DNA from 3 places in the Gordonia sp. UCD-TK1 genome. Region 1 is predicted to be linked to each of the others. Evidence: predicted binding sites of a transcription regulator. Region 1 holds the regulator's gene; each other region holds the start of a gene.
The links. The regulator LexA, encoded in region 1, represses DNA repair genes until DNA is damaged. The targets are predictions, from matches to a motif close to CGAACANNTGTTCG.
Positions count from the first base shown of each region.

Region 2: a site for LexA is predicted at 4,394-4,407, ahead of A9310_RS02690 (HNH endonuclease signature motif containing protein). Genes of this name have one in related genera too.
Region 3: a site for LexA is predicted at 2,670-2,683, ahead of A9310_RS09620 (HNH endonuclease signature motif containing protein). Genes of this name have one in related genera too.

Region 1 is NZ_LZMP01000001.1:36,008-46,670, forward strand. Features, by position in the region: gene A9310_RS00160 (hydrogen peroxide-inducible genes activator) at 1-587, opposite strand, end outside; gene A9310_RS00165 (peroxiredoxin) at 713-1,300, shown strand; gene A9310_RS00170 (alkyl hydroperoxide reductase) at 1,312-1,845, shown strand; gene A9310_RS00175 (aspartate aminotransferase family protein) at 2,012-3,262, opposite strand; gene hrpA (ATP-dependent RNA helicase HrpA) at 3,345-7,331, shown strand; gene nrdR (transcriptional regulator NrdR) at 7,305-7,805, opposite strand; gene A9310_RS00190 (LysM peptidoglycan-binding domain-containing protein) at 7,905-8,444, opposite strand; gene lexA (transcriptional repressor LexA) at 8,669-9,373, shown strand; gene A9310_RS00200 (phosphoenolpyruvate--protein phosphotransferase) at 9,351-10,663, opposite strand, start outside.
Region 2 is NZ_LZMP01000002.1:257,924-268,586, reverse strand. Features, by position in the region: gene A9310_RS02710 (L-lactate dehydrogenase) at 1-883, opposite strand, end outside; cobalamin riboswitch at 1,001-1,179, shown strand; gene A9310_RS02705 (iron ABC transporter permease) at 1,226-2,305, shown strand; gene A9310_RS02700 (ABC transporter ATP-binding protein) at 2,329-3,135, shown strand; gene A9310_RS02695 (ABC transporter substrate-binding protein) at 3,147-4,226, shown strand; gene A9310_RS02690 (HNH endonuclease signature motif containing protein) at 4,432-6,060, shown strand; gene rplA (50S ribosomal protein L1) at 6,131-6,847, opposite strand; gene rplK (50S ribosomal protein L11) at 6,968-7,399, opposite strand; gene nusG (transcription termination/antitermination protein NusG) at 7,475-8,368, opposite strand; gene secE (preprotein translocase subunit SecE) at 8,439-8,912, opposite strand; tRNA gene A9310_RS02665 (tRNA-Trp) at 8,952-9,024, opposite strand; gene A9310_RS02660 (fused (3R)-hydroxyacyl-ACP dehydratase subunits HadA/HadB) at 9,271-10,368, opposite strand; gene rpmG (50S ribosomal protein L33) at 10,463-10,630, opposite strand.
Region 3 is NZ_LZMP01000013.1:193,172-203,834, forward strand. Features, by position in the region: gene pta (phosphate acetyltransferase) at 1-1,354, shown strand, start outside; gene A9310_RS09615 (acetate kinase) at 1,351-2,553, shown strand; gene A9310_RS09620 (HNH endonuclease signature motif containing protein) at 2,708-4,357, shown strand; gene A9310_RS09625 (serine/threonine-protein kinase) at 4,360-6,960, opposite strand; gene A9310_RS09630 (glutamate ABC transporter substrate-binding protein) at 6,966-7,964, opposite strand; gene A9310_RS09635 (hypothetical protein) at 7,961-9,412, opposite strand; gene A9310_RS09640 (NUDIX hydrolase) at 9,762-10,244, shown strand; gene A9310_RS09645 (hypothetical protein) at 10,249-10,632, opposite strand.

The sequences.
Region 1 (10,663 bases):
AGGTCGGCGAGCGCCGTGGGATCGACGCGGCGGCGTCCGGCCAGCGCGTGACCGGACGGGAGTGCGAGAACGAAATCCTCACGATAGATGGGAACTTCGACGATGCCGGGCATGTCGACGGGGAGAGCGAGCAGCGCGACGTCGAGCGTGCCGGTGCGCAGTTGTTCGATGAGGCGGGCGGTCTGTTCCTCCACCACCCGGGGTACGAGGTCCGGGAGCCGTCGCCCGAGTCCGCGCAGCAGCGTCGGCAGGACGTAGGGCGCCACCGTCGGGATGACCCCCAGCCGCAGCGGCCCGCTGAGCGGACGGCCCGTTCCGGCGGCCGCCGAGGTGAACTCGTCCATGGCCTCGGTCACCGCGATCGCTCGCGGGAGGAGTTCGTCTCCCTCGGCGGTCAACAGGACACGCCGCGTGGTGCGTTCGACGAGGGTCACACCGAGACCGGACTCCAACGCCGACAACGCCTGCGACAGCGACGGTTGACTGACACCGAGATCGGCTGCCGCAGTGCCGAAGTGGCGTCGATGCGCGAGTGCGACGAAGGCACGCAACCCGGCCACGGTCGGCTGATAAGTTCTATCGGACATGCTTATCAGTGTAGTGCTAGTAATCACGTTTCGTTTTCGACCGGAATCCGGCACGATGGTACCCGTACGTCGCGAAACTCATTCGCGCGCAGATTCCGTACATTCACCAGCTGAAGGAGCGATACATGGCCCTGCTCACCATCGGTGACCAGTTCCCTGCCTACAACCTCACCGCCGTCATCGGTGGCGACCTCAGCAAGGTCAATGCCCAGCAGCCCGACGACTACTTCACCACCGTGTCGTCCGACGATCACCCCGGTCAGTGGCGCGTCGTGTTCTTCTGGCCGAAGGACTTCACCTTCGTCTGCCCGACCGAGATCGCCGCGTTCGGCAAGCTGAACGACGAGTTCGCCGACCGCGACACCCAGGTGCTCGGCGCCTCGGTGGACAACGAGTTCGTCCACTTTCAGTGGCGCGCACAGCACGAGGACCTCAAGACCCTCCCGTTCCCGATGCTGAGCGACCTCAAGCGCGAACTCGCCACCGCGGCAGGCGTTCTCAATGCGGACGGCGTCGCCGACCGCGCCACCTTCATCATCGACCCGAACAACGAGATCCAGTTCGTGTCGGTCACCGCGGGCTCCGTGGGCCGCAACGTCGACGAGGTCCTGCGCGTCCTCGACGCACTGCAGTCCGACGAACTGTGCGCCTGCAACTGGAAGAAGGGTGACCCGACGATCGACGCCGGCGAGCTCATGACGGCCGGCGTCTGAGAGGAGAGCAGATGAGCATCGACAATCTGAAGGAAGCACTTCCCGAGTACGCCAAGGACCTCAAGCTCAACCTGGGTTCGATCAGCCGCACCACCGCGCTGACCGAGGAGCAGCTGTGGGGCACCCTGCTGTCGACCGCTGCCGCCACGCGAAATGCGAAGGTGCTCAGCGAGATCGCCGACGAGGCCGCCGACACACTGTCCGCCGAGGCCTACAACGCCGCGCTCGGCGCCGCGTCGATCATGGGTATGAACAACGTGTTCTACCGGGGTCGCGGCTTCCTCGACGGCAAGTACGACGACCTGCGTCCGGGCCTGCGGATGAACATCATCGGCAACCCCGGCGTCGACAAGGCCGCTTTCGAGCTGTGGTCGTTCGCGGTGTCCTCGATCAATGGCTGCGGTCATTGCGTCGCCGCGCACGAGAACACCCTGCGCGAGGCCGGCGTCGACCGTGAGGCGATCCTCGAGGCGCTCAAGGTCGCGTCGATCGTCAGCGGTGTCGCCCAGGCAATCGCGACCACCGAGGTGCTCGCCAACGCCTGATCCGTCGCATGTGAGACGACGACGGGGCCCGGCTGCGCTACGCAGCCGGGCCCCTTCGTGACGCGCCCTCCGCAAGCTCCATGCGCTCCTCAGGGAGCAGAACGAGACGCGCCCTCCGCAAGCTCCAGGCGCTCCTCAGGGAGCAGCACGAACGGGCGCCCCAGGGTCAGCTCAGCGCCGCGCGCATCCGGTCGGCGAGTTCGCCGACCTCGGCGGTCGTCATCACGAACGCGGGCGAGATCTGCAGCGCCCCTTGACCTGCGGCGCGGGTGCTCACCCCGTGTTCGCGCAGCTTGACCACCGTCGCCGGGGCCGTCGCGGGGTCAGCCAGCTGTACCGCGGTGACCGCGCCGAGTCCGGTCCGGACCTCGGCGACCGTGTCGAGGTCGGCGAGCGGCGACAGCGCGGCGGCGAGGTCGCCCTCGAGCCGTGTCGCCTCGGCGAGCAGGTTCTCTCGCCGGATGATCTCGAGGTTCGCGAGGGCCGCCGCCGCCGCGCCCGCGTGGCCGCCGTAGGTGTACCCGTGCCGCCACCAGACGCCACCGGCGAAGAACGGCTCGGCGATCCGCGGTGCGATGAACACCGCGCCCATCGGGACATACCCCGAGGTGAGCCCCTTGGCAGTGGTGATCATGTCCGGTTCGAGGCCGAATCGTGCGGAGGCGAACCAGGATTCGCCGCCGATGCGGCCGAAGCCGGTGACGACCTCGTCGACGACGAAGAGGATGTCGTGGTCGCGGCAGATGTCCCGCACCTCGGCGAGGTAGCCCTCCGGCGGGAGATAGATGCCGCCGGCCCCGATGATGGGCTCGCAGAAGAACGCGGCGATGTTGTCGGCGCCCACGCGCTCGATGAGACCGAGCAGGCTCTTCGCGTCGTCCCATTCGACGTTCTGGACGTCGTGCATGAGTTCGCCGTAGCCGTCGTGGTTGAGCGGGATGCCCGCCAGCGAGGTACCCGCGGCATGCATCCCGTGATAGGCCTTGGTGCGGCTGACGACGACCCGCTTGGATTCGCGGCCCTGCTCCACCCAGTAGCGGCGGGCGAGTTTGACCGCGGTGTCGATGGAGTCGCTGCCGCCGGAGGTGAAGAAGATCTTCGATCCGGGTACCGGCGCGATGGCGCCGAGCTCCTCGGCGAGCTGCAGGGTGACGTCGCTCGCGAAGTCACCGAAGTTGGAGTAGTGCGCGAGGGTGCCGAGCTGGCGCGCGACGGCATCGGCGATCTCGGTCCGGCCGTGCCCGACGTTGGTGAACCACAGTCCGGCGGTCGCATCCAGGTAGGAGTTGCCGTCGCGGTCGAAGATCCGCGCACCCTCTCCCCTGGTCACGACGAACGGCCCGCTCGCGGTCACCGCACCCATGTCGGCGAAACCGTGCCACAACGATCCAGTACCAGTGCTCGAACCATCAGCCATGGCCCCATGATGCCGGTCCACGCGGCCCACGCGGCCACTGGGGTGAACCGGCCTCGGCGCTTCCCCATATCCTGGAGTGATCATGTCGGCCCCGTCCTCGTCACCTGACCCGTCCCCGTCTCCACCGGACACCGCTGCATCGGACATCCCCCGCTCGGATCTGCTCCGCGCACTCGACGACGTGGGCCTCGTCGACGCCGACCGGTTGCGTCGTCGCATCGATCGGCTCGCCGCGCGCCCGGATGCCGCGAAGTGGCGACAGTTGGTCGCCGATGTCGACAAGGCACGCGCCCGTCTCGACCGGCGGCGCGCGACCGTGCCGATTATGCGCTTCCCCGACGAACTACCGGTCTCCGCCGCACGCGACGAGATCGCCGAGGCGATCCGCAACCACCAGGTCGTGGTCGTCGCGGGCGAGACCGGCTCGGGCAAGACCACCCAGCTCCCCAAGATCTGCCTCGAACTCGGGCGTGGCATCCGCGGGTCGATCGGGCACACCCAGCCCCGGCGCATCGCCGCGAGCTCGGTCGCCAAGCGCATCGCCGACGAGACCGACACCGAACTCGGCGACGCGGTGGGCTACTCCGTCCGGTTCACCGACCGGTCGGGCGCCGACACCCTCGTCCGGGTCATGACCGACGGCATCCTGCTCCGCGAGATCGCCACCGACCCCATGCTGCGCCGCTACGACACCCTCATCATCGACGAGGCCCACGAGCGCAGCCTCAACATCGATTTCATCCTCGGCTATCTGCGCCGCCTGCTGCCCCGACGCCCCGATCTGAAGGTGATCATCACCTCGGCGACGATCGAACCGGCGCGCTTCGCACGGCATTTCAGCACGCCGAAGACCTCGGTCCCGGTCATCGAGGTATCCGGACGCACCTATCCGGTCGAGATCCGGTATCGACCGCTGAGCCTGCAGGAACGCCCCGACGACGGGGACGACGCCGGCGGCGGCGAACATGCGGATCTCGACCAGATCCAGGGCATCGACGCCGCCGTCGACGAACTGTGGGCCGGTGGCCGCGGCGACATCCTCGTGTTCCTGCCCACCGAACGGGACATCCGAGAGACCGCCGAGGCGCTCCGTCGACGAACCGGCGGCAGCAAGGGTCCCGGTGCCGAGATCGTGCCGCTCTATGCGCGACTTTCGATCGCCGAGCAGCAGAAGGTGTTCTCCCCCTCCGACGGACGCCGGATCGTGCTGGCGACCAACGTCGCCGAAACGTCGGTGACCGTGCCCGGCATCCGCTACGTCATCGACACCGGCACCGCCCGTATCAGTCGGTACTCGACCAGGACCAAGGTCAATCGTCTTCCCATCGAACCGGTCTCACAGGCCAGTGCCCGGCAGCGGGCCGGTCGATGCGGTCGTGTCGCCCCGGGCGTCTGCATCCGTCTCTACAGCGAGAACGACTTCGACTCCCGGCCGGCCTTCACCGACCCGGAGATCCTGCGCACCAACCTCGCGGCGGTCATCCTCCAGATGACCTCGCTGAAACTGGGTGAGATCGCCGAGTTCCCGTTCGTCCAGCCGCCCGACGACCGCGCGATCCGCGACGGTATGGGTGTTCTCACCGAACTCGGCGCCATCACCGTCCCGCGCGAGGGCGGGCCCCCGCGACTGACCCCGATCGGCCGGTCGATGTCGCGGATCCCGGTCGATCCCCGGGTCGCCCGGATGCTCATCGCCGGACACGAACTGGGTTGTCTCGACCACCTTCTCGTGATCGCCGCCGCGATGTCGCTCCCCGATCCACGGGAACGGCCGGCCGAGCACCGGGAGGCCGCCGACGCCCAGCACCGGCGCTTCGTCGTCCCGCAGTCGGACTTCCTGTCCTACGTGGAGCTGTGGCGGTACCTCGGCGAACAGCGCAAGGAGTTGTCCGGCAGCCGCTTTCGGCGCATGTGTGAGCGCGAGTACCTCCACTTCCTGCGCATCCGGGAGTGGCAGGACCTCCACCGGCAGCTGACCGAGATCGTCAAGAACCTCGACTGGTCGGTCGCGCCCACCGAACTCGACGCCGACGCCGTCCACCGATCCATCCTGTCCGGGTTGCTCAGCAACATCGCCGCCCGCAACACCGAGGGCCGCGAGTTCACCGGTGCGCGCAACACCACGCTGATGATCTTCCCCGCTTCTCCGCTCGCCAAGAAGCCGCCCGCCTTCATCATGGCGGCCGAGGTCCTCGAGACGTCGCGCCTGTTCGCCCACACCGTCGCCGGGATCGATCCGCTGTGGGCCGAGAAACTCGCCGGGGATCTCGTGAAGCGCACCCACAGCGAGCCGCATTGGTCGGCGAAACGCGGAGCGGCGATGGCCTACGAACGCGTGACCCTCTACGGGGTCCCGCTCGTCGCCCGCCGGCGCGTCGACTACGGCCCCATCGACCCGGTGGTCTCCCGGGAGCTGTTCATCCGGCACGCTCTCGTCGAGGGCGATTGGCGGACGCAGCACGCCTTCTTCGACCGCAATCGCACGCTTCTCGAGGCCGCCTCGGACGTCGAGAACCGCACGCGCACCCGGGGTCTCGTGATCACCGAGGACCAGCTCTTCGAGTTCTACGACCAGCGGCTACCGTCCGACGTCACCTCGGCCCGGCACTTCGACACCTGGTGGAAGAAGGCCCGCCGGGCCGAACCGGATCTGCTGGATCTGCGCCCCGAGGACGTCACGGGAGGCACCGACGTCGCCCCCACGGACTATCCCGGCGCCTGGCAGCAGGGCGACACCCGACTCGAACTGCGCTACCGGTTCGAACCGGGCGCACCCGACGACGGCGTCACCGTCGTGATCCCGCAGGCACTGCTCCCCCATGTCCGACCGGCCGGCTTCGACTGGTCGGTCCCGGGCATGCGCGCCGAACTGGCCACCGCACTGGTCAAGTCGCTGCCGAAACAGCTCCGCAAGAGCATGTCGCCCGCGCAGCGATTCGCCGAACTCGCGCTCGGCCGGCTCACCCCGCGCAAGGAGCCGCTCACCACCGGGCTGGCCCGCGAGCTCTCGGCGATCACCGGGATGCGGGTGACCGCGGGCGATTTCGACACCGACCGGGTACCGCCGCACCTGCGCATGCATTTCGCGGTGGCCGACGACTCCGGACGGATCGTCGCCCGCGCCGACTCGTTGCCCGAACTCCAGCAGACCGGAACGCCCGCGGCGCCGAAGACGGTGTCGCGCAACCTGTATAAGACCTGGACCGCCGATGGGATCGGCTCGCTCGCCGAGCAGACGACGGTCGATGTCGCGGGGCAGCGGCTGACCCGGTACCCGACGATCGACGTGGTCTCCGACGCGAAGGGCCACGCGCGCGGCGTTGTCGTCGTCGATGCGGCTAGCCCGGAGACACGGGACCGCCTCCTGCGACGCGGGATCGTCGCCCTCCTCGACCTCGCGATACCTCCGCTGCACAAGCGGATCGCCGGCTCGCTGAGTCCGGTCGAACGACTCGCCCTGAGCCAGAGCCCGTACTCGACCACCGAGGCACTGCTCGCCGACTGCACCCGACGGGCCATTCGGGACACGGTCGCCGACATCGACGACGCAGAGCTCGCCGCGGTTCGCTCACCACAATCCTTCTCGGCGCTGCTCGAACGGATCCGGCCACGGGTCGCCGCGGCCGCACCGGACTACTTCTCGCTGGCCGTCGCAGCCCTCGAACGGATGTCCCCGCTGCGGGCGGCGATCGACCGGCACGCCGGTTCGCTGGCTGCCGACGACGTCGCCGAACAGGTCGCCCACCTCGTGTTCGACGGATTCGTGGCGGCTACCGCGCGACGCCACCTGGAGAATCTGCCGCGCTATCTCGACGGCGCGCAAGCACGTCTGGAGGCACTACCCGCGTCCGCAGCACGCGACCAGGCCGGGGTGGCCGCCGTCGATCGCGTCGTCGAACGGTGGGCCCAACGCCTCGAACAGGTACCCGAGCACCGGCGGGCGGTGGTCGACGACGAAGCGCAGTGGCTCGTCGAGGAGTTGCGCGTGGGGCTGTTCGCCCAGCGTCTCGGCACCGCGTTCCCGGTGTCGGAGAAACGGGTCCTACGAGCTCTGGACCGACTCGGCTGACACGGGTTCGGCGAGCGCGCTCCCGGATCCCGATGCCGCCTTCAGGTCGTCGATCTCGCGCTGGAAGTCCTCCACCGAGTCGAACGACCGGTACACCGAGGCGAAGCGCAGATACGCCACCTCGTCGAGATCGCGGAGCGGGCCCAGGATGGCGAGTCCGACCTCGTTGCTGGGGATCTCGGCCGATCCACTGGCGCGCACCGTGTCCTCGACCTGCTGGGCGAGCTGCGCGAGCGCGTCCTCGGCGACGTGGCGGCCCTGACAGGCTCGCCGCACGCCACGCATGACCTTCTCCCGGCTGAACGGCTCGGTCACGCCGTTGCGTTTGACCACCGCGAGCACGGCGCTCTCCACGGTCGAGAACCGGCGACCGCACTCCACACAGGAGCGACGGCGGCGGATGGCCTGCCCTTCATCTGCGACACGCGAGTCGATGACCTTGGTGTCGTCGTTCTTGCAGAAGGGGCAGCGCATCGTGTCCTCACGCAGGTCGCGGGACGCTGGAACGCACCCGAAGCGTGCGCCCCGCCGCTTGTCGGCCGGCCCCTGTGACATCGAGGATACCGCCCGGCCTCAGCGGTACCGGGGGGTGAGCAGGGGCTGGCCCACCTGCAGCGCGCTCGACCCCAGATCGTTCATCGCGACGATCTCGTCGATCACGACCTCGCGCGGCATCTCGGGTGCCACCCGGCCGGCGATCGAGCTGAGCGAGTCCCCCGAGCGCACATGGACGACCTCGGAACTCACGGCGGACGGTGTCAGCGAGTCCGAGTAATTCTGGCCGACGACACCGAACACCCACACGACGAACGCCAGCCCGACACCGGCGAGGAGCGCGACCGCGGTGCGGCGGCGGCGACGGAACACCGCCGCGTCGGGCCCGACCGGGCCACGTCCCCGGACCCCGACCGGAGAGCCACAGTGGGTACCGCCCACCCGCGGGGTCACCGGCGATGCCCCCCGCGGCCGGGTGCCGGCCGGCCGGTTGTCGACCGGTCGGCCGCCGTCGGACAGCGGGGCGCGGGTCCGGACGCGATCGGCGCGGTCGGTGCGCGGCCGGACGGCGTCGGGACGGTCGGTGCGGACGGGAGCGACGAGAGTGGCGGTGCGCATGGTGCCCTCCGGTGTTCGGGTGTCTGGGATCGTGCGGGTGTGGTGGTCGGTGTTCGAACATCGATCAGATGTTCGATGCACTGATGTTCGAATTTGTAGCACGACGTCCCGACAAAGTCTCGCGACACATCGAACAAATGTTTGAGGTGCCGGTCGCACTCCGCTAGGCTCGGACCCGGCGCAAGCCATCTACCAGCACGTTCCGAAGACGAGAGGAACCGAACATGAGTGACACCGGCGATAGGCGCGGCCGAGCGCGGGGCGCCGACGACGAGGCCCCGTTCGACGCCGCCGCCGCCGAGGCCTCACTCACCCCGCGACAGGCCGGGGTCCTGGAGGTGATCCGCCGCTCGGTGCGCGAGCGCGGTTATCCGCCGAGCATCCGGGAGATCGGCGACGAGGTCGGCCTGGCCTCGACGTCATCGGTGGCCCATCAGTTGCGGACGCTGGAACGCAAGGGGCTGCTCAAGCGCGACGCGAACCGTCCCCGTGCGGTCAACATCGCCCCGAGTGACACCCCGTCGCCGGACACCCCGACGGCCGGCCAGCTTCCCGAGCCGACCTTCGTGCCGGTTCTCGGCCGTATCGCGGCCGGCGGTCCGATCCTGGCCGAGGAGGCCGTCGAGGACGTCTTCCCACTGCCCCGTGAGCTCGTCGGCGAGGGATCGCTCTTCCTGTTGCGCGTCGTCGGCGAGTCGATGATCGACGCCGCGATCTGCGACGGCGACTGGGTCGTGGTCCGGCAGCAGAACGTCGCCGACAACGGCGACATCGTCGCGGCCATGATCGACGGCGAGGCCACCGTGAAGACCTTCAAGCGTCAGGGCCCGAACGTCTGGCTCATGCCGCACAACGAACTGTTCGATCCGATCCCGGGCAACGATGCCGTCATCCTCGGCAAGGTCGTCACCGTGATGCGGCGAGTCTGACCTCTCCACCGACCGAACCGTCGAGCACCGCCGCGGCCGCCTCGCGCGCCGCGGCGGGATCCGAGGTGGACAGGGCAGCCTCGGCGGCGGCCCGGCAGTCCGGTGCGGACACCTCGCCGAGCCGGGCCCCCACGGCCGCCGCAGCAGCCGGCGCGCTGGACAGCGAGGTGACCCCGAGACCGACGAGCACGCAGGCGAGGTTCGGATCGGCGGCGGCCTCGCCGCACACCCCGACCGGCTTTCCCTGACGTGCACCCGCTGCCGCGACACCCGCGATGAGGCTCAACACGGCCGGTTGCCACGGGTCGGTCAGTCCGGCGAGATCGGCCGACATCCGGTCGGCCGCCATCGTGTACTGGGTCAGATCGTTGGTGCCGATGGACACGAAGTCCACCTCGGCGAGGACGGCTTCGGCCAGGATCGCCGCCGCGGGCACCTCGATCATCACCCCGGCGACCAGACCACGGCCGCGGACCTCGGCGGCGAAGGTGCGCGCCTCCGCCGGCGAGGCGATCATCGGCGCCATGACCCACGGCGCGACGGCCGACCCCGACGCGGCCTGCGCGATCGCGTCGAGCTGATGCGCGCGGATCTCGGGGTGCGCCAGCGCGATCCGATCGCCCCGCACGCCGAGCGCTGGGTTCGATTCGTCGGGATGGGTCACGAACCGGAGCGGTTTGTCGGACCCGGCGTCGAGGGTGCGGATGACCACCTTCTGCCCGTCGAACGCATCGAGCACCTCCCGGTAGATCGCGGCCTGCTCGTCCACCGACGGTTCGTCGGCACGCTCGAGGAACGCGAGTTCGGTGCGGAAGAGCCCGACGCCCTCGACGGGGTACCCGGCCGCGGCGCGTGCCGACGATCCGTCGGCGACGTTGGCGAGCACCGCCACGGCGACCCCGTCGGCGGTCTGCCCCGGACCGGTCCAGCCGGCGACGAGTGCGGCATGCCGCCGATCCTCGTCGACGCGAGCCCGGGCCGCCTCCGCATCGGGCTCCACCTCGATCCGCCCGGTGCTGCCGTCGACGAGAACGGTTGTGCCGGGCTCGATCTCGTCCAGGTCGGCCACCGCCACCACGCACGGGATCCCCAGCTGGCGCGCGATGATCGCGGTGTGGCTGGTCGGTCCGCCGAGGCGGGTGACGAGGGCGATGGTGCTCGTGGGGTCGAGGCCCGCGGTGTCGGCGGGCGCGAGGTCGTCGGCGAGCAGGACCGACGGCACCTCCGGAGTGGGCACACCGGGTTCGGGTAGGCCGAGCAGTTCGGCGAGGACCCGGTCGCGCACGTCGT
Region 2 (10,663 bases), on a different contig from region 1:
CCGACAGCGGGACATCGAGCCGGGTTTGCGCACCACCGCGGTCGACGACGGTCGGCAGCGAGAGGCACACGCCGTCGAGCCCCTCGATGCCGTTCGCCCTCGTCGACACCGGCAGCACCCGGTGTTCGTTGTTCAGGATCGCCTCGACGATGCGCGTCGAGGCCAGACCGATCGCGTAGTTCGTCGCCCCCTTGCCCTCGATGATGGTGTACGCGGCATGTACGACTTCGTGGTGAATACGTTCGCGCGCAACGGCGTCCATCGCCGGACGGCCGGGCAGCGGCGTCCACGAGGTGAGCGGCACGCCCCCGATCGACGCCGAACTCCACAGCGGGATCTCGCTGTCGCCGTGTTCGCCGACGATGTAGGAGTGCACGCTCTGCACCGCGACCCCGCAGTGCTGCGCGATCAGGAACCGCAGGCGGGACGAGTCCAGCACCGTGCCCGACCCGAAGACCTGGTGCGGTGACAGCCCGCTGATCTCCTGGGCGGCGTAGGTGACGATGTCGACGGGATTGGTGACCATCACATAGATCGCGGTCGGGGCCACCGCCAGCACCCCGGGGAGGATGGCTCGTGTGAGACCGATTGTGGCCTCGGCCAATTCGAGGCGCGACTGCCCTGGCTTCTGCTTCGCGCCGGCGGTGAACACGACGACGTCAGCGTCCGCGCACACCGACACGTCGTCGGATCCGATGATGTCCGCGCGGGGCACGAACTCGAGGCCGTGGGACATGTCGAGCACCTCGGCGGTCACCTTGGCGGCGTTGATGTCGAGGAGGGCGATGGTCCGTGCGACACCTCGGATGAGGGATGAGTAGGCGATCGCGGTGCCCACCGCACCCGCCCCGATGATGGCCAGTTTCGTGTCTCGTACGTCCATCGGTTCACCGTTTCCGCGTCGGGTTCATCGATCGTCGGCACCCAGCGTAGGTGCTCGCGTGCCGGCTGTCCGGGCTGCGCCGGCCGACCGCGCGTTCGGTCGGCGGTCGATGTTGATAGCGTGAGCGCCGAGAACGGTCACACCCGCACACGTGGGTGTCAGGGAACCCGGTGTGAATCCGGGACTGGCGCGCAACGGTATGGGAGACGGATTCGGCGCGGACACCGGGGCGACCCGGGAAGGCGCCGGCGCCACGATCCCGAGTCCGATTACCGGCCGTTCTCGCTCGAGTCCATTGTGTATCTCGCGCACAGATACCCAGACCGATAGGCAGTACCACCCGTGTCCCGTCGTACCGACGGCACGACCGAGAGCGCGACCGCCCCGTCGGTCCGGCGACTCCCGTCGACGCCGCTAGCCGCAGTATTGTTCGTCCTCACCCTCCTCAGCATCGCCCTGGCCACCGCTTTCGGCGCGGAGACCATCCCCGTCGGCGACGTGTGGCACACCGTCGTCGGCCGGATGACCGGGGCTGAGCTCGACTCCGCGCACGCCGTCATCATCTGGGATCTCCGGTTGCCCCGGTCCGTGCTGGCCGCGCTGGTCGGAGCCGGGCTGGCGCTGGCCGGCGCACTCATGCAGGCCCTGGTCCGCAACCCACTGGCCGAGCCGTACCTGCTGGGTGTGTCCGCCGGCGCGGCGGTCGGGGCCACCGCGGTGATGACCCTCGGCGTGCTCGCGGGACTGGGCGTCTGGGCGCTGTCCGGCGGGGCGCTGCTCGGCGCGCTGGCCGCCACCGTCACGGTGTACCTGGTGGCCCGCGCCCAGGGCGGGCTGACCGCGCTGCGACTCATCCTGTCCGGGGTGGTGTTGTCCTCGGCGTTCATGGCGTTGTCGTCGCTGCTGGTGTTCACCGCCGCCGACCCGCACGCCGCCGACAACGTGATGTTCTGGATGCTCGGCAGCGTCGCGGGCGCCACCTGGGCGAAAGTGCAGATCGCCGGGGCGGTCGTGCTGGTCACCGTCGTGGCCATGCTCGCCATCCACTCCTGGCTCGATGCCTACGCGGCCGGCACCGACACCGCGACGTCGCTGGGCGTGCCGGTACGCGCGATGCGCAACGCGCTGTTCGGTGTCCAGGGTCTCCTGGTCGGCGTGCTCGTCGCGGTGGCGGGCGGCATCGGCTTCGTCGGTCTCATCGTCCCGCACGCGGCGCGACTCCTGGTCGGCGCCACCCACCGCGCGATGTTGCCGGTGGCGGTCTGCGGCGGTGCGCTCTTCCTGGTGTGGGTCGACGTCATCTCGCGGGTGGCGGCCGCACCGCGCGAGATGCCGCTGGGCATCGTGACCGGACTGATCGGGGCGCCGATCTTCCTGTTCCTCATGGGACGACGCCAATACGTGTTCGGGGGTGGCTCGTGACCGACCCCGCCCGCGCATCGTCGATGTCGTTGCGCGCGAACGCGCTTGCGTGCCGTCGCGGTGGCCGCGTCGTACTGCGGGATGTCGATCTCGCGGTCCCCGCCGGCACCCGACTGGCCATCGTCGGGCCCAACGGTTCCGGCAAGACCACCCTGCTGCGCACGCTGTGCGGTCTCGAACGACCAGTCGCCGGCACCGTCGAGGTGAACGGAGACGACCTCCACCACATCCCCTCCCGACGCCGCGCCATGTCGATGGCGGTGGTCGGCCAGGAGGAACAGCCCTCCGCGGAGCTGACGGTCGCCGAGGCGGTCGGCCTCGGCCGGACCCCGTACCGGTCGGCCTGGTCCACCGGGAGTTCCGACGACAAGACGGTGGTCGATCGCGCGTTGATCCAGGTCGGGCTCGACGGCTGGGGCACCCGCTCGTGCACCCAGCTGTCCGGCGGCGAACGGCACCGCGTCGTCCTCGCCCGCGCGCTCGCTCAGCAGACCCCGATCCTGGTGCTCGACGAACCCACCAATCACCTGGACGCCGCCTGGCGACTACGACTGATGGAGGTTCTCGACGAGCTCGACGCCACCGTGGTCGCGGCGATGCACGACCTCGACCTCGTGTTGCGTCACTTCGACTCCGTCGCAGTGGTTTCCGACGGCGGTGTCATCGTGCACGGGCCACCGGTCGAGGTGCTGACGCCGGCTCTGCTGGCCGACGTCTTCGAGGTGTCCGGCACCGTCGTCGACCATCCATCGACGGACCTGCCCCATCTGCTCCTGAACACTCCCACCACCACACCCGCCCCCAGCACTCTGACGAAAGACATCCCGTGAGAGGACATCCTTTGACCATACGTACGTCCCGAGTCCACCCGACCGTCGCCATCGTGGCGGCGGCTCTGACGCTGGGAACTGCCACCGCCTGCGGTGCCGACAGCACTGTGGCGTCGGAAAGCACTGTCGCCATATCGAATTGCGGAGCCGACGTCGCTTACCCGCAACCCCTCGACCGGTTGTTCGTCAACGACGGCGGCATGATCGCGATCGCACTCGCCGCGGGTGCCCGTGACAACATGGTGGCGGTCAGCGCGCTCGCCCGGGACAAGGACGTCCTGCGGCTGGAGTACGGACCCCAGGTCGACACGCTGAACGAGGTCGCGACCGAACGTCCCACCCTCGAGAACATCGTCGCGGCGAAACCCCAAGTGCTGTATGCCGGATACAACTACGGCATGAGCGAGTCGCGCGGGATCACACCCGAGATCCTCGCCGGACACGGCATCGACGTGTACCAGTTGTCCGAGGCGTGCCGGCAGACCGAGGGCGAGGCGCAGCGCGGCACCATGTACCCGTGGGTCGCGCTCGACACCGATCTGCGCAACATCGGCACCCTCACCGGCAATCCCGAGCAGGGCGCCGCCGCGGCCGACGAGGTGGCCGACCGCCTCGAGAAGCTGCGCGCCGCACCACAACCCGCCGCGAAACCGACCGTGTTCGTCTTCGACAGCGTCTCCGACACCATCTTTTCCTCCGGATCCTTCGGCGGCCCGCAGGGCATCATCGACGCCGCGGGCGCGCGCAACGCGACCGAGGACATCGAGGACACCTGGACCGCCGTGAGCTGGGAACGCCTCACCACCGCGGACCCCGACGTCATAGTGTTCGTCGACTATCCCGGCCAGTCGGTCGACGAGAAGATCGCCGCCCTGCGATCGAATCCCGCGAGCCGGAACCTGAAGGCCGTGCGCGAGAACCGCTTCGTGAACCTGCCGTACGCGATGTGGGTGTCGAGCCCACTCAACATCGACGCCGCCGAGATCATGCGCGGCGTTCTCGAGAACCACGGCCTCGCACCGGAATCCGGTATCACCCCGTCCCTGGATGTCGCGCAACTGGACCTCGGGGGCAACAACTGGCTGGAGTGAGTCGCGGGACGCCCCGTTGAACACGTGGGGCCGCGGCGATCGTCATGCCGCCGCCCCACGGAGTAGTCGGTGGACCCCCTACCACGAGGCACCGACAAGTTACCGGCTCCGAATAGCGTTGCACAACATCAGTTTTGGCTTGCAACGCGCTCGCAACGGTGTACACTCGAACGTACATTCGCGGCAACGGTTCTCGGGGGTGACCATGTCTGACGAACAAGCGGCGCGGCGACCGCGCGCCCTCGAGTTGGTGGCCGACCTGCACCGCATCCTCGGTGAGTTGCAGACCGTGGACCTGTCGCCGTGTACCGATGCCGAACTCGCCGACGTGGCCGCGGAGACCGAGCGCGCGATCGCGCGTCTGACCGTCGCCGGAGACCGGCAGATCGATCAGGTCGAGGCCCGCGACCTACCCCGCAAGGCCGGCTGCCGCACCCTCATGCAGTACATGACCCACCGGCTACGAGTCTCGAACCCGCTGCGCCGCCGTAAGCAGATGGGCGCCACCGCCCACCGGACCAGCCTCGGCGGCGAGGTCCTCCCACCCGAATACCCCTGCCTCGCCGAAGCTTTCGCACAAGGCACAGTCGGCACCGCCCACGTACAAGCCACCCTCGACGTCCTCGACCGCATCCCCGGCACCATCGACCACGATGTACAGGTCGCCGCTGAGCGGCAGATGGCCGAGATCGCCGAAGCCCACACGCCTGCCGAGATCACCCAGCTCGGCTCGCGGCTGCTCGCCCACCTCGATCCCGACGGCACACTGGCCGACGACACCGACCAGAAACGACGCCGCGGCCTGTGGATCGGTCGGCAACGCGCCGATGGCACCGCCAAGATCTCCGGCACCCTGACCCCCGCACTCGCCGCCCGGCTCACCATGATGTTCGCCGTGTGGGGCAAACCCGGACTCAACAACCCCGACGACCCCGCCTCGCCCCAAGGCCCGGCCGGTGCCGCCGACCCCGACGCCCTGACCGCCGCAGCCGACCGCGACCAACGCACCCTCGCCCAGACCAATCACGACGCCCTCGATGCCGCACTCGCCGCAGGCTTCGCCGACGGAACACTCGGCACCTCGCACCGAGGGCTACCCGTGCAACTGATCATCAAAGCCGACCTCAACGACCTCATCCGCGAAGCCGGACTCGCCACCACCGCCACCGGCACCCTGCTGCCCATCCGGGACTTGATCACGATGGCCGCCGACATGCAACCCTGGCTCGCGATCTTCAAAGACGCCACCACCGTCCCCCTGCACTTCGGACGGGGCAAACGCCTGGCCACCCGCGAACAACGCCTCGTCTCCTTCGCCCGTCCCGACGGGGAAGTGTGTTCGGCACCCGGGTGCGATCAACCCGCCACCCACGTCGAGCTTCATCACGCCGAACGAGACTGGGCCAAGGGCGGTCTCACCGACATCGACGACCTCGCCCCGGCCTGTCCCCGTCACAACCGCATGGTCGGCGACCAACCCGGCCAATACACCACCCGCATCGCCCGATCCGGCCCCGACGAAGGCCGCTGCCTGTGGCGGTTGAACGCCGAACCCGGCGCACCGCCCAACCCCGAACACATCAACCGCCGACCCGACATACCCCGGCGGTTCGCACAACACCTGAACACCGTGCGCAACGAGATCCACGGACCTGCCACCCGGTCCGGCGACCAGTCGCGCCCCGACGCCGTCGGCTACGGCGACCGCGGCCGGCGCCTCGAACTCGCCTACCGCGAACTCGTCCATCCGCGAACACCGCCGGAGCACCTCACCACCCCACCGCTGACCCCGGTCGAAGCAGCACTCGCACGCATACTCGCTGACCACGCGTGATTGCACACAACACGAGGGGCCCGGCATCGGAATGCCGGGCCCCTCGTGGGTGTCAGTGCGCCTGATCAGATCAGGCCTGCGGTGCCTCCGCGAAGTTGCGGGTGACCGCCGGGTCGACCGGGATGCCCGGGCCCGTCGTCGTGGAGACGGTGACCTTCTTGATGTAGCGGCCCTTGGCGGCCGACGGCTTGGCGCGCATGATCTCGTCGTAGGCAGCGCCGTAGTTCTCGGCCAGCTTGGCCGGGTCGAACGAGGCCTTGCCGATGACGAAGTGCAGGTTCGCAGCCTTGTCGACGCGGAAGTTGATCTTGCCGCCCTTGATGTCGTTGACGGCCTTGGTGACGTCGGTGGTCACGGTGCCCGTCTTCGGGTTCGGCATCAGGCCGCGGGGTCCGAGGACACGCGCGATACGGCCGACCTTGGCCATCTGATCCGGGGTGGCGATCGCGGCGTCGAAGTCCAGCCAACCGCCCTGGATGCGCTCGATCAGATCCTCGGCGCCGACCTCGTCGGCACCGGCGGCGGTGGCCTCGGCGGCCTTGTCGCCGGCGGCGAACACGATCACGCGGGCAGTCTTACCGGTGCCGTGCGGCAGATTGACGGTGCCTCGAACCATCTGGTCTGCCTTACGGGGGTCGACGCCCAGCCGGATCGCGACCTCGACGGTCGCGTCGGTGTTCTTCGACGACGTGTCCTTGGCCAGCTCCACAGCCTCCAGCGGGCTGTACAGCTTGGTCTTGTCGACCTTCTCGGCCGCGGCCGCGTAGGCCTTGCTCTTCTTGCTCATTGCTCTGTTCCTTCTCCGCCGTCAGTCGGCGGGGTGTGTGGTGCGGGCCGAGCCGGCCCTCCCACGGTGATGATGAGGTCTGTCAGCCTTCGACGGTGTCGAGAGCGCGAGATCGCAAGCTCACTCGACGGTGATGCCCATGGACCGAGCAGTACCGGCGATGATCTTCGCGGCCTGGTCGATGTCATTGGCGTTCAGGTCTTCGGCCTTGGTCTTGGCGATCTCACGGACCTGGTCCATGCTCACCTTGCCGACCTTGTTGGTGTGGGGCTCGCCGGAGCCCTTCTGCAGGCCGGCGGCCTTCAGCAGGAGCTTCGCAGCCGGCGGGGTCTTCAACTTGAAGTCGAAGGAGCGATCTTCGTACACGAAGATCTCGACCGGGATGACGTTGCCGCGCTGCGACTCGGTCGCCGCGTTGTACGCCTTGCAGAACTCCATGATGTTCACGCCGTGCTGACCGAGCGCCGGACCCACGGGCGGGGCCGGGTTGGCCTGGCCTGCCGAGATCTGGAGCTTGATGATCCCGGCGAGCTTCTTCTTCTTGGGAGGCATCTTCTGTTCCTTGCTTGTTTCCTTGCGAATTCACGCCCGCTGGAGACGTGAAAGTTCTGGGTTGGTGGTCCGGCCCTAGATCTTCTCGACCTGGTTGAACCCGAGCTCGACCGGCGTCTCGCGACCGAAGATCGACACGAGGACCTTGACCTTGCGCTGCTCGGCGTTGACCTCGCTGATCGACGCGGGCAGCGTGGCGAACGGGCCGTCCATGACGGTGACCGACTCGCCGACCTCGAAGTCGACCTCGATGACGTTCGACGCGGCGGCAGCTGCGGCCTCGACGCCCTCGGCGGCGGCACCGCGCGACGCGGCGGGCTTCTTGGCCTCGGTCCGCGGCATCAGGAACTGCAGCACCTCGTTGAGCGAGAGCGGCGACGGCTTGCTGGTCATCCCGACGAAGCCGGTGACACCCGGCGTGTTGCGCACGGCGCCCCACGACTCGTCGTTGAGCTCCATGCGGACGAGGATGTAGCCCGGCAGCACCTTGCGGTTGACCTTCTTGGGCTGGCCGTTCTTGATCTCGGTGACCTCTTCGGTCGGCACCTCGACCTGGAAGATGTAGTCGCCGACGTCGAGGTTCTGCACGCGGGTCTCGAGGTTGGCCTTGACCTTGTTCTCGTAACCGGCGTAGCTGTGGATCACGTACCAGTCGCCGGGCGCGCGCCGGAGCTGCTTGCGCAGTTCCTCGACCGGATCGACCTCAACCGCTTCGACCTCGGCCTCTTCGACAGGGGCCTCGTCGACAGGGGCCTCGTCGGCGGCGGCCTCGTCAACCGCGGCCTCGTCGGCATCCTCGGAGACGGTGTCCTCGGCGGGGGCCTCGTCACCCTCGACGACCGCGTCGTCGGCGACCGCGTCACCCTCGGTGTCCACCGCGTCGGTCACGGCCGCGTCGACAGCGTCGACGTCGGCAGCAGCCACGTCGACGGAATCGGTCGAGGCGAGTTCGTTCTCCGGGGTGCTCACTGCAGCCCACGCTCCTTATGGTTCATCTGGCGGTCGTATTCCTCGTCGCCGGCCGAGCCCACCGCGTGGGTCAGCCGAACAACCAGAGCACGCCCTTGGCGAAGGCGAGGTCGAGGCCGGCAATGAACGCGGTCATCACGATGACGAACACGAGCACGACGATCGTGTAGGTGATCATCTCGCGCCGCGTAGGCCAGATGACCTTCTTCAGCTCGGCGACGACCTGCGTCAGGAAGACCCAGATCCGTACGAACGGATTCCGGCTCTCCTCGGCAGACGCCTTCTTCTTGGTCTTGCGTTCCTTGACGGCGACGGACCCCGTGTCGGAGTCGGCGTCACCGTCGGTTGCACCCGCCGCCGAGCGACGTCCGCGAGCCGAGCGCTTACCGGACGGACGCAGCTCCTTCGCGGTTCCGGTCGACGTGTCGTCGTCCGTACCCGCGTCGATGGCCTCGTCGCGACCGTCGAGCTCAGCCGCGGCCGAATCGGCCGCAGAACCCTCTGCGGCGTCTTTGGCGCGGGCGGCCCGGTCTCGCTTGCTCAACTTCGCGGTCCTCTCGTCAGCGTGTGCCCTTCACCAGGGCAGGGGCGACAGGACTTGAACCTGCAACCTGCGGTTTTGGAGACCGCTGCTCTGCCAATTGAGCTACGCCCCTTTGCGACGCCCGCCACCGGAGTGGTCGGCGTTGCCGTCCTTCTCGATCCGGCCTCGCGGCCCGTCGACGTTTCGTCGCCGACAAAACCAACGCGCCACCCTATGGGTAGCGCGCAAGTCTGAATCAATCAGACACTTCAGTGTAGATCACCGGGGCGGTGGACCCAAAACGGGCTCGCCTCCGCTCCCCCGACGACCGTACACGCCACCCGCCCGTGAGCCGCCCGAACGGCTCGCGACCGGTCGATCAGTTGAACTGGATGACGGCCTGCGCGCGTCCGAAGATGCGGCGATCGCCCTGCTTGGCGGTGATGGCGATGGTCCCGCGGCGGGTCGCGGGATCGAGCGACTTCACCTTGCCGGTGAAGTCGACGGCCGCGCTGTCGTCGGCCGGGACGTACACCGGGCTGGTGAAGCGCACGTTGTACTCGCAGAAAGCCGCCGGGTCACCGATGAACTCGGAGACGAAGCTCGCGCCGAGCCCCATCGTCTGCATGCCGTGCGCGACGACGTCGTCCATGCCGGCCGCGTTCACGACGTGGTCGGAGAAGTGGATCGGGTTGGGGTCGCCGGCCACGCCCGCATAGTTCGCGAGATTGCCGCGCGTCAGCAGGTAGCGCTTGGGCGTGAGTTCCTGACCCACCGTGAGCGTGTCGAAGTCGACGGCACCGAAGGCGCCCGGCGACTGCGTCGGGTCGGGGAGGTCGTAGCGACCCGCCTTCGGCTCGACGGTGTGCCCGGATTCGCCGATGGCGTCGACCTTGATCATCACGTGGTCGAGGGACGCCTCGAGTTCCGGGTCGACGTCCATGCCGGGACGCGCGGCCAGGGAGGTCCACGTGGTCATGACCGGCTCGTCGTGCTGGTTCCAGATGACGTTCTTGGTGACCATCAGGTCGATCATCTCGGGACTGCTCACGTGCCGGAACGACTCGAGCGAGACGTCGCAGATCAGGCGGTCCCCGACCTTCATCGGCTGGTGGTAGACCAGCCGCTGGTCGGTCTGCATGATCTGCCACATGTCGTAGCCGGTGACGACGTCTTCGAAGAGCTTGCGCTGGGCGATGATCCCGAGCACCGACACATAGGTCGGCGCGGCGATCAGGCGGTCGTGACCGAAGGCCCGGGCGCCCTCCTCGCTCCAGTGGGTCGGGTGCGCATCCTGCACCGCCATCGCGTGCTTACGGATCTCCTCGCGGCCGATCTCGTAATAGTCGTCGACCGTGTAATGGAAGCCGACAAGGCTCTGGGTGTGGGCGGCGATCTCGTCGGGGGTCGGCTTCGCGCCACCGTTCGACGCCTCGTCCGGACGATCCTGGATCTCGGCTCCGCTTACCTGTGACATTGAGCTCTACTCCTTCGGCCGACACAGCAAGACGGGCTGCCTCATCGAGAGGCAGCCCGCTGCTGGTGGTACTTCGAAACGGCCGACGACAGCGTCAGCGCGATTCCTTGTGCCCCTGATGCTTGCCGCAGTTCGGGCAGAACTTCTTGATCTCGAGGCGATCGGGATCGTTGCGGCGGTTCTTCTTCGTGATGTAGTTACGGTGCTTGCACACCTCGCAGGCCAAGGTGATCTTGGGGCGAACATCTGTTGAGGAGGCCACTTGATTGCCTTCTTTCGGGTGGTACGTGGTCGG
Region 3 (10,663 bases), on a different contig from region 1:
CCGGTCGGATGTTCTCCTGGCACTCGTGAACGCCAACACCGCACAGGGTTTCCCGCGTCTCGCCGGCATCATCCTCAACGGCGGACTCAAACCGCACCCGATGATCGAGGCGCTGGTGAGCGGGTTGAAGCCGACCCTGCCGATCATCAGCTGCCCGCAGGGCACCTACGACACCGCGCGTACCGCCGCTCACACGCGCGGCAAGGTGGGGGTGGGCTCGGTACACAAGATCGAGGCCGCACTGGCGATGATGGAGACCCATGTCGACCCCGAGAAGGTCATGCGCAACCTCAACGTGTCGACGCCGACCGTGGTGACGCCGCAGATGTTCGAGTACCGCCTGATCTCCCGTGCGCGCGCCGACCGAAAGCACATCGTGTTACCGGAGGGCGACGATGACCGGATCCTGCGGGCCGCCAACAGGCTTGCGCGGCGCAGCGTTGCCGACCTCACTCTGCTCGGTGATCCCGAAGCGGTGCGCGAGCGTTCCATCGAACTCGGACTCGACCTCTCCGACGTCACGGTCATCGACCCGGCCGAGTCGGAGTATCTCGACGAGTTCGCCCGGATCTACACCGAGCTGCGCAAGCACAAGGGTATGGATCTGGAACGGGCCCAGGAGAAGATGCGTGACGTGTCGTATTTCGGCACGATGATGGTGCACACCGGGCGCGCCGACGGGATGGTGTCGGGGGCGTCGCACACCACGGCCCACACGATCCGGCCGGCCTTCGAGATCATCAAGACCAAACCGGGTGTGTCCACCGTGTCGAGCGTGTTCTTCATGTGCCTGGCCGATAAGGTGCTCGCGTACGGAGACTGCGCCATCGTCCCGGATCCGTCCGACGAACAGCTCGCCGACATCGCCATCTCCTCGGCGCAGACGTCCGCGGCCTTCGGTATCGATCCCCGGGTCGCGATGCTGTCGTACTCGACCGGGACGTCCGGATCGGGTGCCGACGTCGAGAAGGTCAAGACCGCAACCGAACTCGTGCGCGAGCGGCAACCCGATCTGCTGGTCGAGGGGCCGATCCAGTACGACGCCGCGGTGGAACCCTCAGTGGCGAAGACCAAGATGCCCGACTCGCCGGTGGCCGGCCGTGCGACCGTGCTGATCTTTCCCGACCTCAACACGGGCAACAACACGTACAAGGCGGTGCAGCGGAGCGCGGGGGCGGTCGCGATCGGCCCGGTGCTGCAGGGCTTGAACAAGCCGATCAACGACCTGAGTCGCGGCGCCCTCGTCTCGGACATCGTGAACACGGTCGCCATCACCGCGATCCAGGCCCAGCAGGAGGGCGTGGACCCACTCGCCGAGAACGCCGCCTCCGCCGAGGCCGAGGGTCCCCGATGAGCGGGGCGTCGGGTGCGGTGCTGGTGCTCAACGCCGGCTCGTCGTCGCTGAAATACCAACTGGTGCAACCGGCGGACGGCACGGTGATCGCGGAGGGCATCGCGGAGCGGATCGGCGACTCCGGTTCGTCGATGACACACGAACAGAACGGCGAGACCGTCACCGAGACACTGGAACTCGACGATCACCTCGCCGCGGTCCGACGGGCGGAACGCTTCTTCGCCGACAACGGAACCGATCTGGCCGACGCGGGACTGAGCGCGGTCGGACATCGGGTGGTGCACGGTGGCCGGTCGTTCTACGAGCCGACGGTGGTGACCCCCGAGGTGATCTCGGAGATCGAGCGGATCTCCCCGCTGGCGCCGCTGCACAATCCGGCCAACCTGGTCGGCATCCTGGCGGCCCTGGAGTTGCTCCCCGACGTCCCCTCGGTGGCCGTGTTCGACACCGCGTTCTTCCACGGTCTCCCCGACGCGTCGGCGACATACGCGATCGACCGTGCGGTCGCGGACGAACATGCGATCCGCCGCTACGGTTTTCACGGCACCAGCCACGAGTATGTCTCCGGTCGGGTGGCCGAGTTCCTCGACCGCGACCCGGCGTCGCTGAACCAGATCGTGCTGCACCTGGGCAACGGCGCGTCGGCGTCGGCCATCGCGGGCGGGCAGCCGATCGACACGTCCATGGGGATGACCCCGCTCGAAGGGTTGGTGATGGGCACCCGCAGCGGTGACCTCGACCCCGGACTGGTCCTGCATCTGCACCGGGTGGCGAACCTGTCCGTCGACGAGATCGACACGCTGCTCAACAAGCGTTCGGGACTTCGAGGTCTGTGCGGCGAGAACGACTTCCGTGCCATCACCCAGCTGATGGACAACGGTGACGACGCCGCCCGGCGCGCCTTCGACGTCTATATCCACCGCCTGCGCCGTTATATCGGTGCCTACGCCTTCGCCCTCGGCCGCGTCGATGCCATCACCTTCACGGCCGGTGTAGGGGAGAACTCCGCAGTCGTCCGCGCCCGTGCGCTGGCGGGGTTGGAAGGGTTCGGGATCATCGTCGATGACGAGCGAAACGCGGTGCGTGGCAAGGAGGCTCGTCGTATCTCGGCGGGTGACAGTGCGGTAGAGGTCCTTGTGGTTCCGACGAATGAGGAGTTGGCCATCGCCAGGCAGTCGGCGGCGGTGGTCGGGGGCTGATTCGCGGCCGCAGGATGGTGCGAGAATCGGCTGCCCCTACCACGCGCCACCGACAAGATGCGCTGTGCGAATGGACAACGAAAAACGTTGCACACCAGCGCTATAGCGGCTATGCTCGAACATGTATTCGTGCAATCGTCTCCGGGGGGTGACAATGTCTGACGAATCAATGACGCCGCAACCGCGCGCCGTCGAGTTGGTGGCCGAGCTGCACGCGACCCTCGACAAACTGCAGACCGTTGACTTGTCCCCGTGCACCGACGAAGAACTGATGGAAGTCGCCGCCGCCACCGAACGCGCGATCGCTCGAACCACTTTTGCCGGCGACCGGCAAGTCGCCGAAATCGAGGCTCGGGATCTGCCCCGCAAGACCGGCTGCCGCACTCTGATGCAGTTCATGACCCATCGGCTGCGGATCTCCAACCCGATGCGTCGACGCAAGCAGCTGAACGCCACCGCCGCGCTGACTTGCCTCAACGGCGACCGTCTCGAACCCGAACACCCTACGCTGGCAAAAGCTTTCGCCACCGGATCCGTGGGGACCGGGCACGTCCAGGCCGCCATCGATGTCCTCGACCAGATCCCGCATGCTGTCGAACACGACATCAAGGTCGCCGCCGAGCGACAGATGGCCGAGATCGCCGAAGCCCACACGCCTGCCGAGATCACCCAGCTCGGCGCGCGGCTGCTCGCCCACCTCGACCCCGACGGCACCCTGGCCGACGACACCGACCAGAAACGACGCCGCGGCCTGTGGATCGGCCGGCAACGCGCCGACGGGACAGCCAGAATATCGGGCACCCTGACACCCGCACTTGCCGCCCGGCTCACCATGATGTTCGCCGTGTGGGGCAAACCCGGACTCAATAACCCCGACGACCCCGCCTCGCCCCAAGGCCCGGCCGGCACCGCCGACCCCGACGCCCTGGCCTCGGCGGCCGACCGCGACGGTCGCACTCTCGCCCAGACGAATCACGACGCGCTCGACGCCGCCCTGGCCGCGGGGTTCGCCGACGGCGCACTCGGCACCTCGCACCGCGGCCTGCCCGTCCAACTGATCATCAAAGCCGACCTCTCCGACCTGATCCGAGAAGCCGGACTCGCCACCACCGCCACCGGCACCCTGCTTCCCATCCGGGACCTGATCGCGATGGCCGGTGACGTCCAGCCGTGGTTGGCGATCTTCAAAGACGCCACCGCTGTGCCGCTGCACTTCGGGCGGGGCAGACGTCTGGCCACCCGCGAACAACGACTCGTCTCCTTCGCCCGTCCCGACGGGGAAGTGTGTTCGGCACCCGGCTGCGATCAGCCCGCCACCCACATCGAGCTTCATCACGCCCACAAAGATTGGGCCAAGGGCGGTCTCACCGACATCGATGATCTCGCCCCTGCCTGTCCCCGTCACAACCGGATGGTCGGCGACAATCCCGGCCAGTACACCACGCACATCGAGCGCTCTGGACCTGATGAAGGCCGCTGCGTCTGGCGATTGAACGCTGAACCCGGCGCCCCACCCAATCCCGGTCGCCTGAACCGCCGACCCGACATACCGCGGCGGTTCGCAGAACACCTGAACACCGTGCGCGACGAGATCCACGGGCCAGCACCGCGGTCCGGCGATCACCCACGCCCAGACAACCGAAACCGCGATGAACTGCGCCTGAAGGTCAGCCACGTCATCGACGTCCGACCGCCACTGCGCGTGCGTCGCAGCACCCGTCCGTCACCGGTCGAGGCCCACCTCGCGGAGCTTTTGGGCGAAGACCCTCTCGTGCGCAACGCAGCAGGGACGTTCTTCGGATAGCCCTAGAACAACGTATTCGGCCGGACGTAGTTGGCGAGGTCGACGAGCATGAACCGGTGGTCCCGGTTGGTGCGGGTCAGGCGGGCCAGCTGGCGCAGCGAACGTTCGGTGCCGGTGCGAATGCCGTACTCGGTGAACGGGAAACCGAGCAGCGTCGAGGGTTCGTTGTCCTGCTTGGCGTCGTCGGGATTGTCGTGAATCCAGCCCAGCGCGGTGCCCAGCACTATGAGCAGCATCCGGGCCTTGCGTGGTTCGGTGTCCGGGATCTGCTCGAGACGTCGTGCGGCCTCGACGATCTGCTCGCGGGTCACCTGCGAGGTGGGTCGCCCGTGCACGAGCGCGATGATCGCCGTCGCGCGCGCGGTGTTGAAGTGGCGGCTGGTGGCCGGGACCTCGTCGAGCGGTTGGATCGCGGCGTCGATGTCACCGGCCGCCACGGCGAGCCGGGCCAGACCGAACGCGGCGGTCACGATGCTGTGATCGGTCAACCACAGATCGTGATAGTGGTGCTGCGCAACGTCATACAGTTTGGAGATCTTCTCGGCAGACTTCGCCGGGCCCTTCTCGTCGGCCAGCCAACGGCCGATGAGTTCGGCCGTACCGGCGACGGCGAGCTTGGGCGCGACCTCGCCCGGCATCGCACCGAGGACCTCGTCGAAGCGTTCATAGGCCAGTTCGGGTTCGTCGTTCATCAACGCGCAGATGCCCATGTACCACTCGACCCGCCACGAATCACCGTGGTGGGCACGGACTTCCTGCAGAAGGGCGAGTGCGGTGTCGACGTCGTCGAGCTGCAGATGCGCGCGGGCCTCGGCGAGATCGATCTCCCGCGACGGGTGGGCGTTCTTGACCGGCCGGCCGCCGAAGAGCGAGGCGAAACCCTCTGCCCGGGCGGTGTTGATGGAATCCAGGGTCTGTCGCGGGTCCGACAGCGCCGCCGAGGTGAGCAGACTCGCCGCCGGGTCGAGTGGGTTGACCAGCGGAACGGGCAGGGCGTTGGCGATATCCACCGGATCGTAGAACGCCGCCTGATCGGGGTCGAAGAAGCCGTCGACCGGCGCGAGCATCAGGTCGGTGCCGAACGTCGAGCGCTGCGGCGTGAAGACCGTGGACAGCGCGGGCCGCGGGACCCCCGTGTGCACGGCGACCGTCTCGCGCAACACGTTCAGCACCTGGGTGCTCATCTCCTCCGCGGAGACGAACCGATCGGCGGGGTCGGGGGCGGTGGCGCGTTGCAGGAGGCGGTAGTACGACGGATTGTTCCGGAAGACAGGCGTCTTCGACGCGGCGGGCAGGCCGTCGACGTAGCGTCCGTTCCGCATCTCCATCGGCACGGTCAGGACCGCTAGGGTGCGCCCGATGCTGTAGATGTCGGTCGCGATCTGCGGCCCGGTCTTCACGATCTCCGGTGCCTGGAACCCGGGCGTGCCGTACAGGTGCCCGTAGCCGTTGATCGGCGAGACCGCACCGAGGTCGATCAGCTTCACCTCGTCACTGCCGACCATGATGTTCTCGGGTTTGACGTCGTTGTAGACCAGGCCGACCGAGTGCAGATAGCCCACGGCGAGAAGCACTTCCAGGATGTAGGCCAGGCCCTGCTCCACCGACAGCAGGGAGTTGTCCGGATCGCCCGCGGTGATCTGTTTGAGCGTCTGGCCGCCGATGTACTCCATCACGATGTAGCCGAAGCGGTCATCGTCGTCGACGTGCTCGACGAAGTTGTAGATCTTGACGATCCCGGGATGGTTGACCGAGGCCAGGAACTGCCGTTCCGCGACCGCGACGCGCTGCGCCTCCGAATCCGAGGAATTCAGCAGGCCTTTGAGGACGACGGGCCGGTCGCTCACGTTGCGGTCGATGGCCAGGTAGATCCAGCCGAGGCCGCCGTGGGCGATGGCGCCGGCGATCTCGTACTGGTCGGCGACCAATGTTCCGGGAGCCAGTCCCGGGACGAAGGAGTACCGGGCGCCGCAGTTGCCGCAGTCGCCGGTCGGGGGACCGGCGCCCTCGCCCTCGGCTCGACCGACGGGTTTGCCGCAGCGCCAGCAGAACCGCTTGCTGTCGGCGATCACCGGGTCGTCGATGACGGCGTCCTCGGGTTCGATGTCGGTGATCTTCGGCATCTCGACCAGGCCGCTGCCGAGCCGTCGCTCGTGCACCGGCGGCCGACGCCGCGGAACCAGACGCCGGCCGAGCGGACCGGAGTCGGGTTCCGGGTGGGGCACGGCGGGACGCTGCCGTTCGACGCGGTCGGTCCGGTCGTCGGGGTCGACCCCGACGGTGAACACCGGAGCGACGGCCTGGGTTCCGACATCCGGGTCGGTGCGTCGGCCGGGCCGGGGGTCGGTGGTGTCGGCCATGTCGTCAGGGCCCTCGGTCAGCGCCGCCAGGTCGGCCCGCTGGGTGCCGACGTCGACCACCTTCGCGGTCGTCTCGGCGTCCTCACCACCGGGACGGCCACCGCCCGGGCCGGGACCGTCGAGGTCGGCGTCGTCGTCGCCGAGCAGGGCGTCGAGCGAGACCCGCTGGGTGCCGAGGTCGTCGCCCCGGTCGCCGTGGGTGACGTCGTCTGTGTCGTGCCCGTTCCGGGCCGCGTCGTCCATGGGCATCAGTCCCGGTAATACGGCTGGGGAGCGCCGTACCCACTGTCGAGGATGGACAGCCACCGGTCCCGGATCTCCTGCCATCGGCCGGTCACCCGGATGCGCTCGAGCACGCCGTTGACGAACCGGATCATATCGTCCTGGCCCTTGGGAATCCCGACGCCGTAGAACTCCTCGCCGAGGCTGGGACCGACGACCCGCAACCACGGATCCTGTGCGGCGAGACCGGCGAGGATCGCGTCGTCGGTGGTCGCCGCGTCGATCTGACCCTGCTGCATCAGGACCAGGCAATCGGCCCAGGTCGTCGTGCTGACGATCTTGGCTCGGGGCTGGATGGCCTGGATACGACCGATCGAGGTGGTCCCGCGCGCGGCGCAGACCCGCTTGTCGGCGAGCTGCGCCGGACCGGTCACGTTGGAGTTCCGGAACGACAGGATGCGCTGGGACGCGACGTAATAGGGGGCCGAGAAACTGATGTCGCGCAACCGGTCGCAGGTGATGCTCATCGTCTTGATCACCAGATCGACCGTCATGTCCCGCAGGGCGTCGATCCGCTGGGCGGAACTCAGCACCTGGAACTCGACGCGGCGGTCGTCTCCGAAGATGGCGCCGGCGATCTCGTGCGCGATGTCCACGTCGAAGCCCTGGATGTCGCCGGTGATCGGGTCGCGGAAGCTGAACAGGTTGGACCCGATGTCGAGCCCGACGATCAGCCGACCCCGCTCGAGGATGCCGGCCATCGTCGAATTGATCGGCATCTGAGCAGGGGGCGGCATCTGGGCGGGCGGCCGCAGGGTCAGGGTCGCGTTGCAGGCCTCGGAACTCGGCGGCGGTTCGACGGGCACGTCGACCTGGACGCCGGGCAGCATCGGTTGCCCGGCGGTCGCCGTCGGTGGGGGTGATTCGGGTGCGGGGAAACGCACGCACCCGGTGGCGACGAGGCCGGTGAGCGCGAGCAGGACCACGACGGTCAGCAGGCGGCGAGGCGAGGGAACGGTCGTCATCGGTACTCCCGGATGCGCGGGATGAGACCGCCCACGACCGCGACGCCGGCGAAGACGGTGAGCAGCAGGATGCCGGTGCCGGTGAACCCGAGGACCCGTTGCGCGGTGTTGATGTCGTCCCGGAAGGAGTTCCGCGCAGTCGTGATCGCATCGACCAGCGCGGTGTCGACCGCGGTGTAGGCGCGCGCCGAACTGTCCGGTCCGTCGCCGACGGTGTGCAGGCGCGCGAGACCGAAGTTGCCGGTCTGGATGTAGCGGCGGACCGCGGCGTCGGTGCGGCGCCACTCGGTCAGCGCCGCCGTGACCGTGTCCAGTTGTTCGCCGGTGACCGCGCTGTCGCCGTCTTCGGTGCCCTCGCGGACGTCGTCGACGATGTTGCCGATCTCGCTGGTCGCCGCGGAGAAGCTGCGCTCGAGACCGCCCTGATCACCGCGGCGGATGAGCGAGAGCGTCTCGGCCGACCGCGCCTGCTGGGTGAGGATCCGGGCGGCGGTCAGGTCGCGGAGCGGGTCGGCGCCCTCGGTGCGGGCGTCGCTGGTGGCGGCCACCGACATCAGACCGGAGGCGAGCAACCACAGGGTCCCGACGCTGAGGGCGAAGATGGCCGCCACGATGCCGATGTTGAACCGCCGCCGGGTCCGCCGCGCCAGGTAGCGCGACGTCAGGACAAGCGCGGCGAGCAGGAATAGCAGCGGCGCGTACACGGTCCAGGGTGGACGGGTGAGGGTTTGCTGGGGGTCGGCGATGGCCATCGATCGCCGTTCGTAGAGGCGCTGGGCGGCCGGAAGGATCTGGTCCTGCATCATCGACGACGCCTGGCCGAGATACGCCGACCCCACCGGGTTGCCGAGCCGGTTGTTCGTCCGCGCCGTCTCGATGAGTCCGCTGTAGACCGGGATCGAGGTGGACAGGGTCTCGAGATCGGCGCTGACCGCCTGCTCGGCCCGGTCCGACACCATGCCGGAACCGGGTTCGCTGGAGGTGCCGGTGGCCAGGATCAGCGACGACGACGCCGTCGCCAGCGCGTCGGAGTAGCGCTGCCGCAGATCGGGGGTCTCCAGTCCGCCGGAGATGAACGCCGCGTTCGCCGACGCGTCGGCGATCGACAGCGAGCTGTAGAGAACCTGCGCGGCCTCGGCGAGCGGTTCGGTCCGATCGATGAGGCGCTGCAGAGTCTGGGTGCGGTCTTCCAGGACCGTTGATGCGTACAGGCCGGTGCTCAGACAGCCGAGCGCCAGGATTCCGCAGATGATGATCAGCTTGCCCGGGGTCGTGACGGCGAAGTGGCGCAGGGTCTGGAACGGGGACTGGGCGCGTTCCCGGGCGGTGGCGACGAGTTCGCGTCGGTCGGCGAGCACCTGGCGGATCGGGGGCGAGGCCTGCGCCGGACGGATCGTGCGACCGCCACGCGTCAGCGCCGTCCGCACGGAGGACGCGTCGCCGGTCACCTACCTGATCCCTTCTCGAACGCTGGATCGTCTCCGGTGCGGTCCTACGGTCACCGGTTCCCCGTTCCGGATTCGCGTGACCGGGCGATCAACGTCAGGGGTTGTGTCATCTGGGTCATCGTTCACCGGGTCGTGCGTGTTTCACCCTATGTCATCGTGCCGGGTTCCTCCCGAGTCGATCGGCGCCGCGCCGCCGACCTCGGCGGTTCGCGCGTGCCGGGGTGCTCGCCGACGCACCTCGTGGTTCCGCGCCGCGATGAGAGGGCTTCGCGGTCTCCCTGGCAGGTGTTGCGCATCTCACTTACGGTGGAGGCACCCGGTCGGGGCGACCGGGTTGCGAGGAGGCGTGGTGCGCGGCGACGGCGACGGCTGGGTGATCGATCCCGACGGTTCTCGATACTGGGGTATCCACGGCGCGGCAGGTCTGCTGCTGCGGGCGCCGCTGCCGGAGGGAACCACCGGCGTACTTCTCCAGCACCGCGCGGCCTGGTCGCATCAGGGCGGTACGTGGGCGTTGCCAGGAGGGGCCCGCGACTCACACGAGGGCGCCATCGACACCGCGATCCGTGAGGCCGAGGAAGAAGCCGGCATCACCGCCGACGACCTTCGCGTCGTCGCCGCGGTCGTCACCCATGAAGCGCCCGGCGGGTGGACCTACACCACCGTCATCGCCGAGACCGACTCGCCGGTCCGCACGGTCGCCAACTTCGAATCCACGGAACTGCGATGGGTCGACGAGAAGCGCGTCGATCAACTCCCGCTGCATCCCGCGTTCGGACTCGCGTGGCCCGTTCTCCGCGAGCGGATCGCGATGTTGGATCCCCAGAGCTGAGCCCTCACACCCCGGCGCGGTCGGACTCCAGCAGTCGGTTCGCCCCGGCGACCAGCGCGTGGACGTTCGCCTCGTCGCTGCTCGCGCCCTCACCGACGGCCCAGGCCTGCCGGCCGTCGTGCTCGCACAGCAGGAACGTCGTGACCATGCCGTCGACGACCCGCTGGTGCAGCCGGACGATCTGAACCGGGGCGCCGACGTCGTAGAGGATCGAGGTCATCGCACCGACGGGGCCGGCGGCGACGGCGCTGCGGGACATGATGCGGTCGGCGATCGCGAGCGTCGCGCGGCACTCGACCAGGTCGCCCGAGCACGGGACGGCAGAGAAGGAGCCCAGCCGGATCGTGCCGCCACGGGAGTACTCGTCGGTGAATTCCTGCCAGGTCATCCCGGCGGCCTCCTCGTGCATCCCGGGGGGA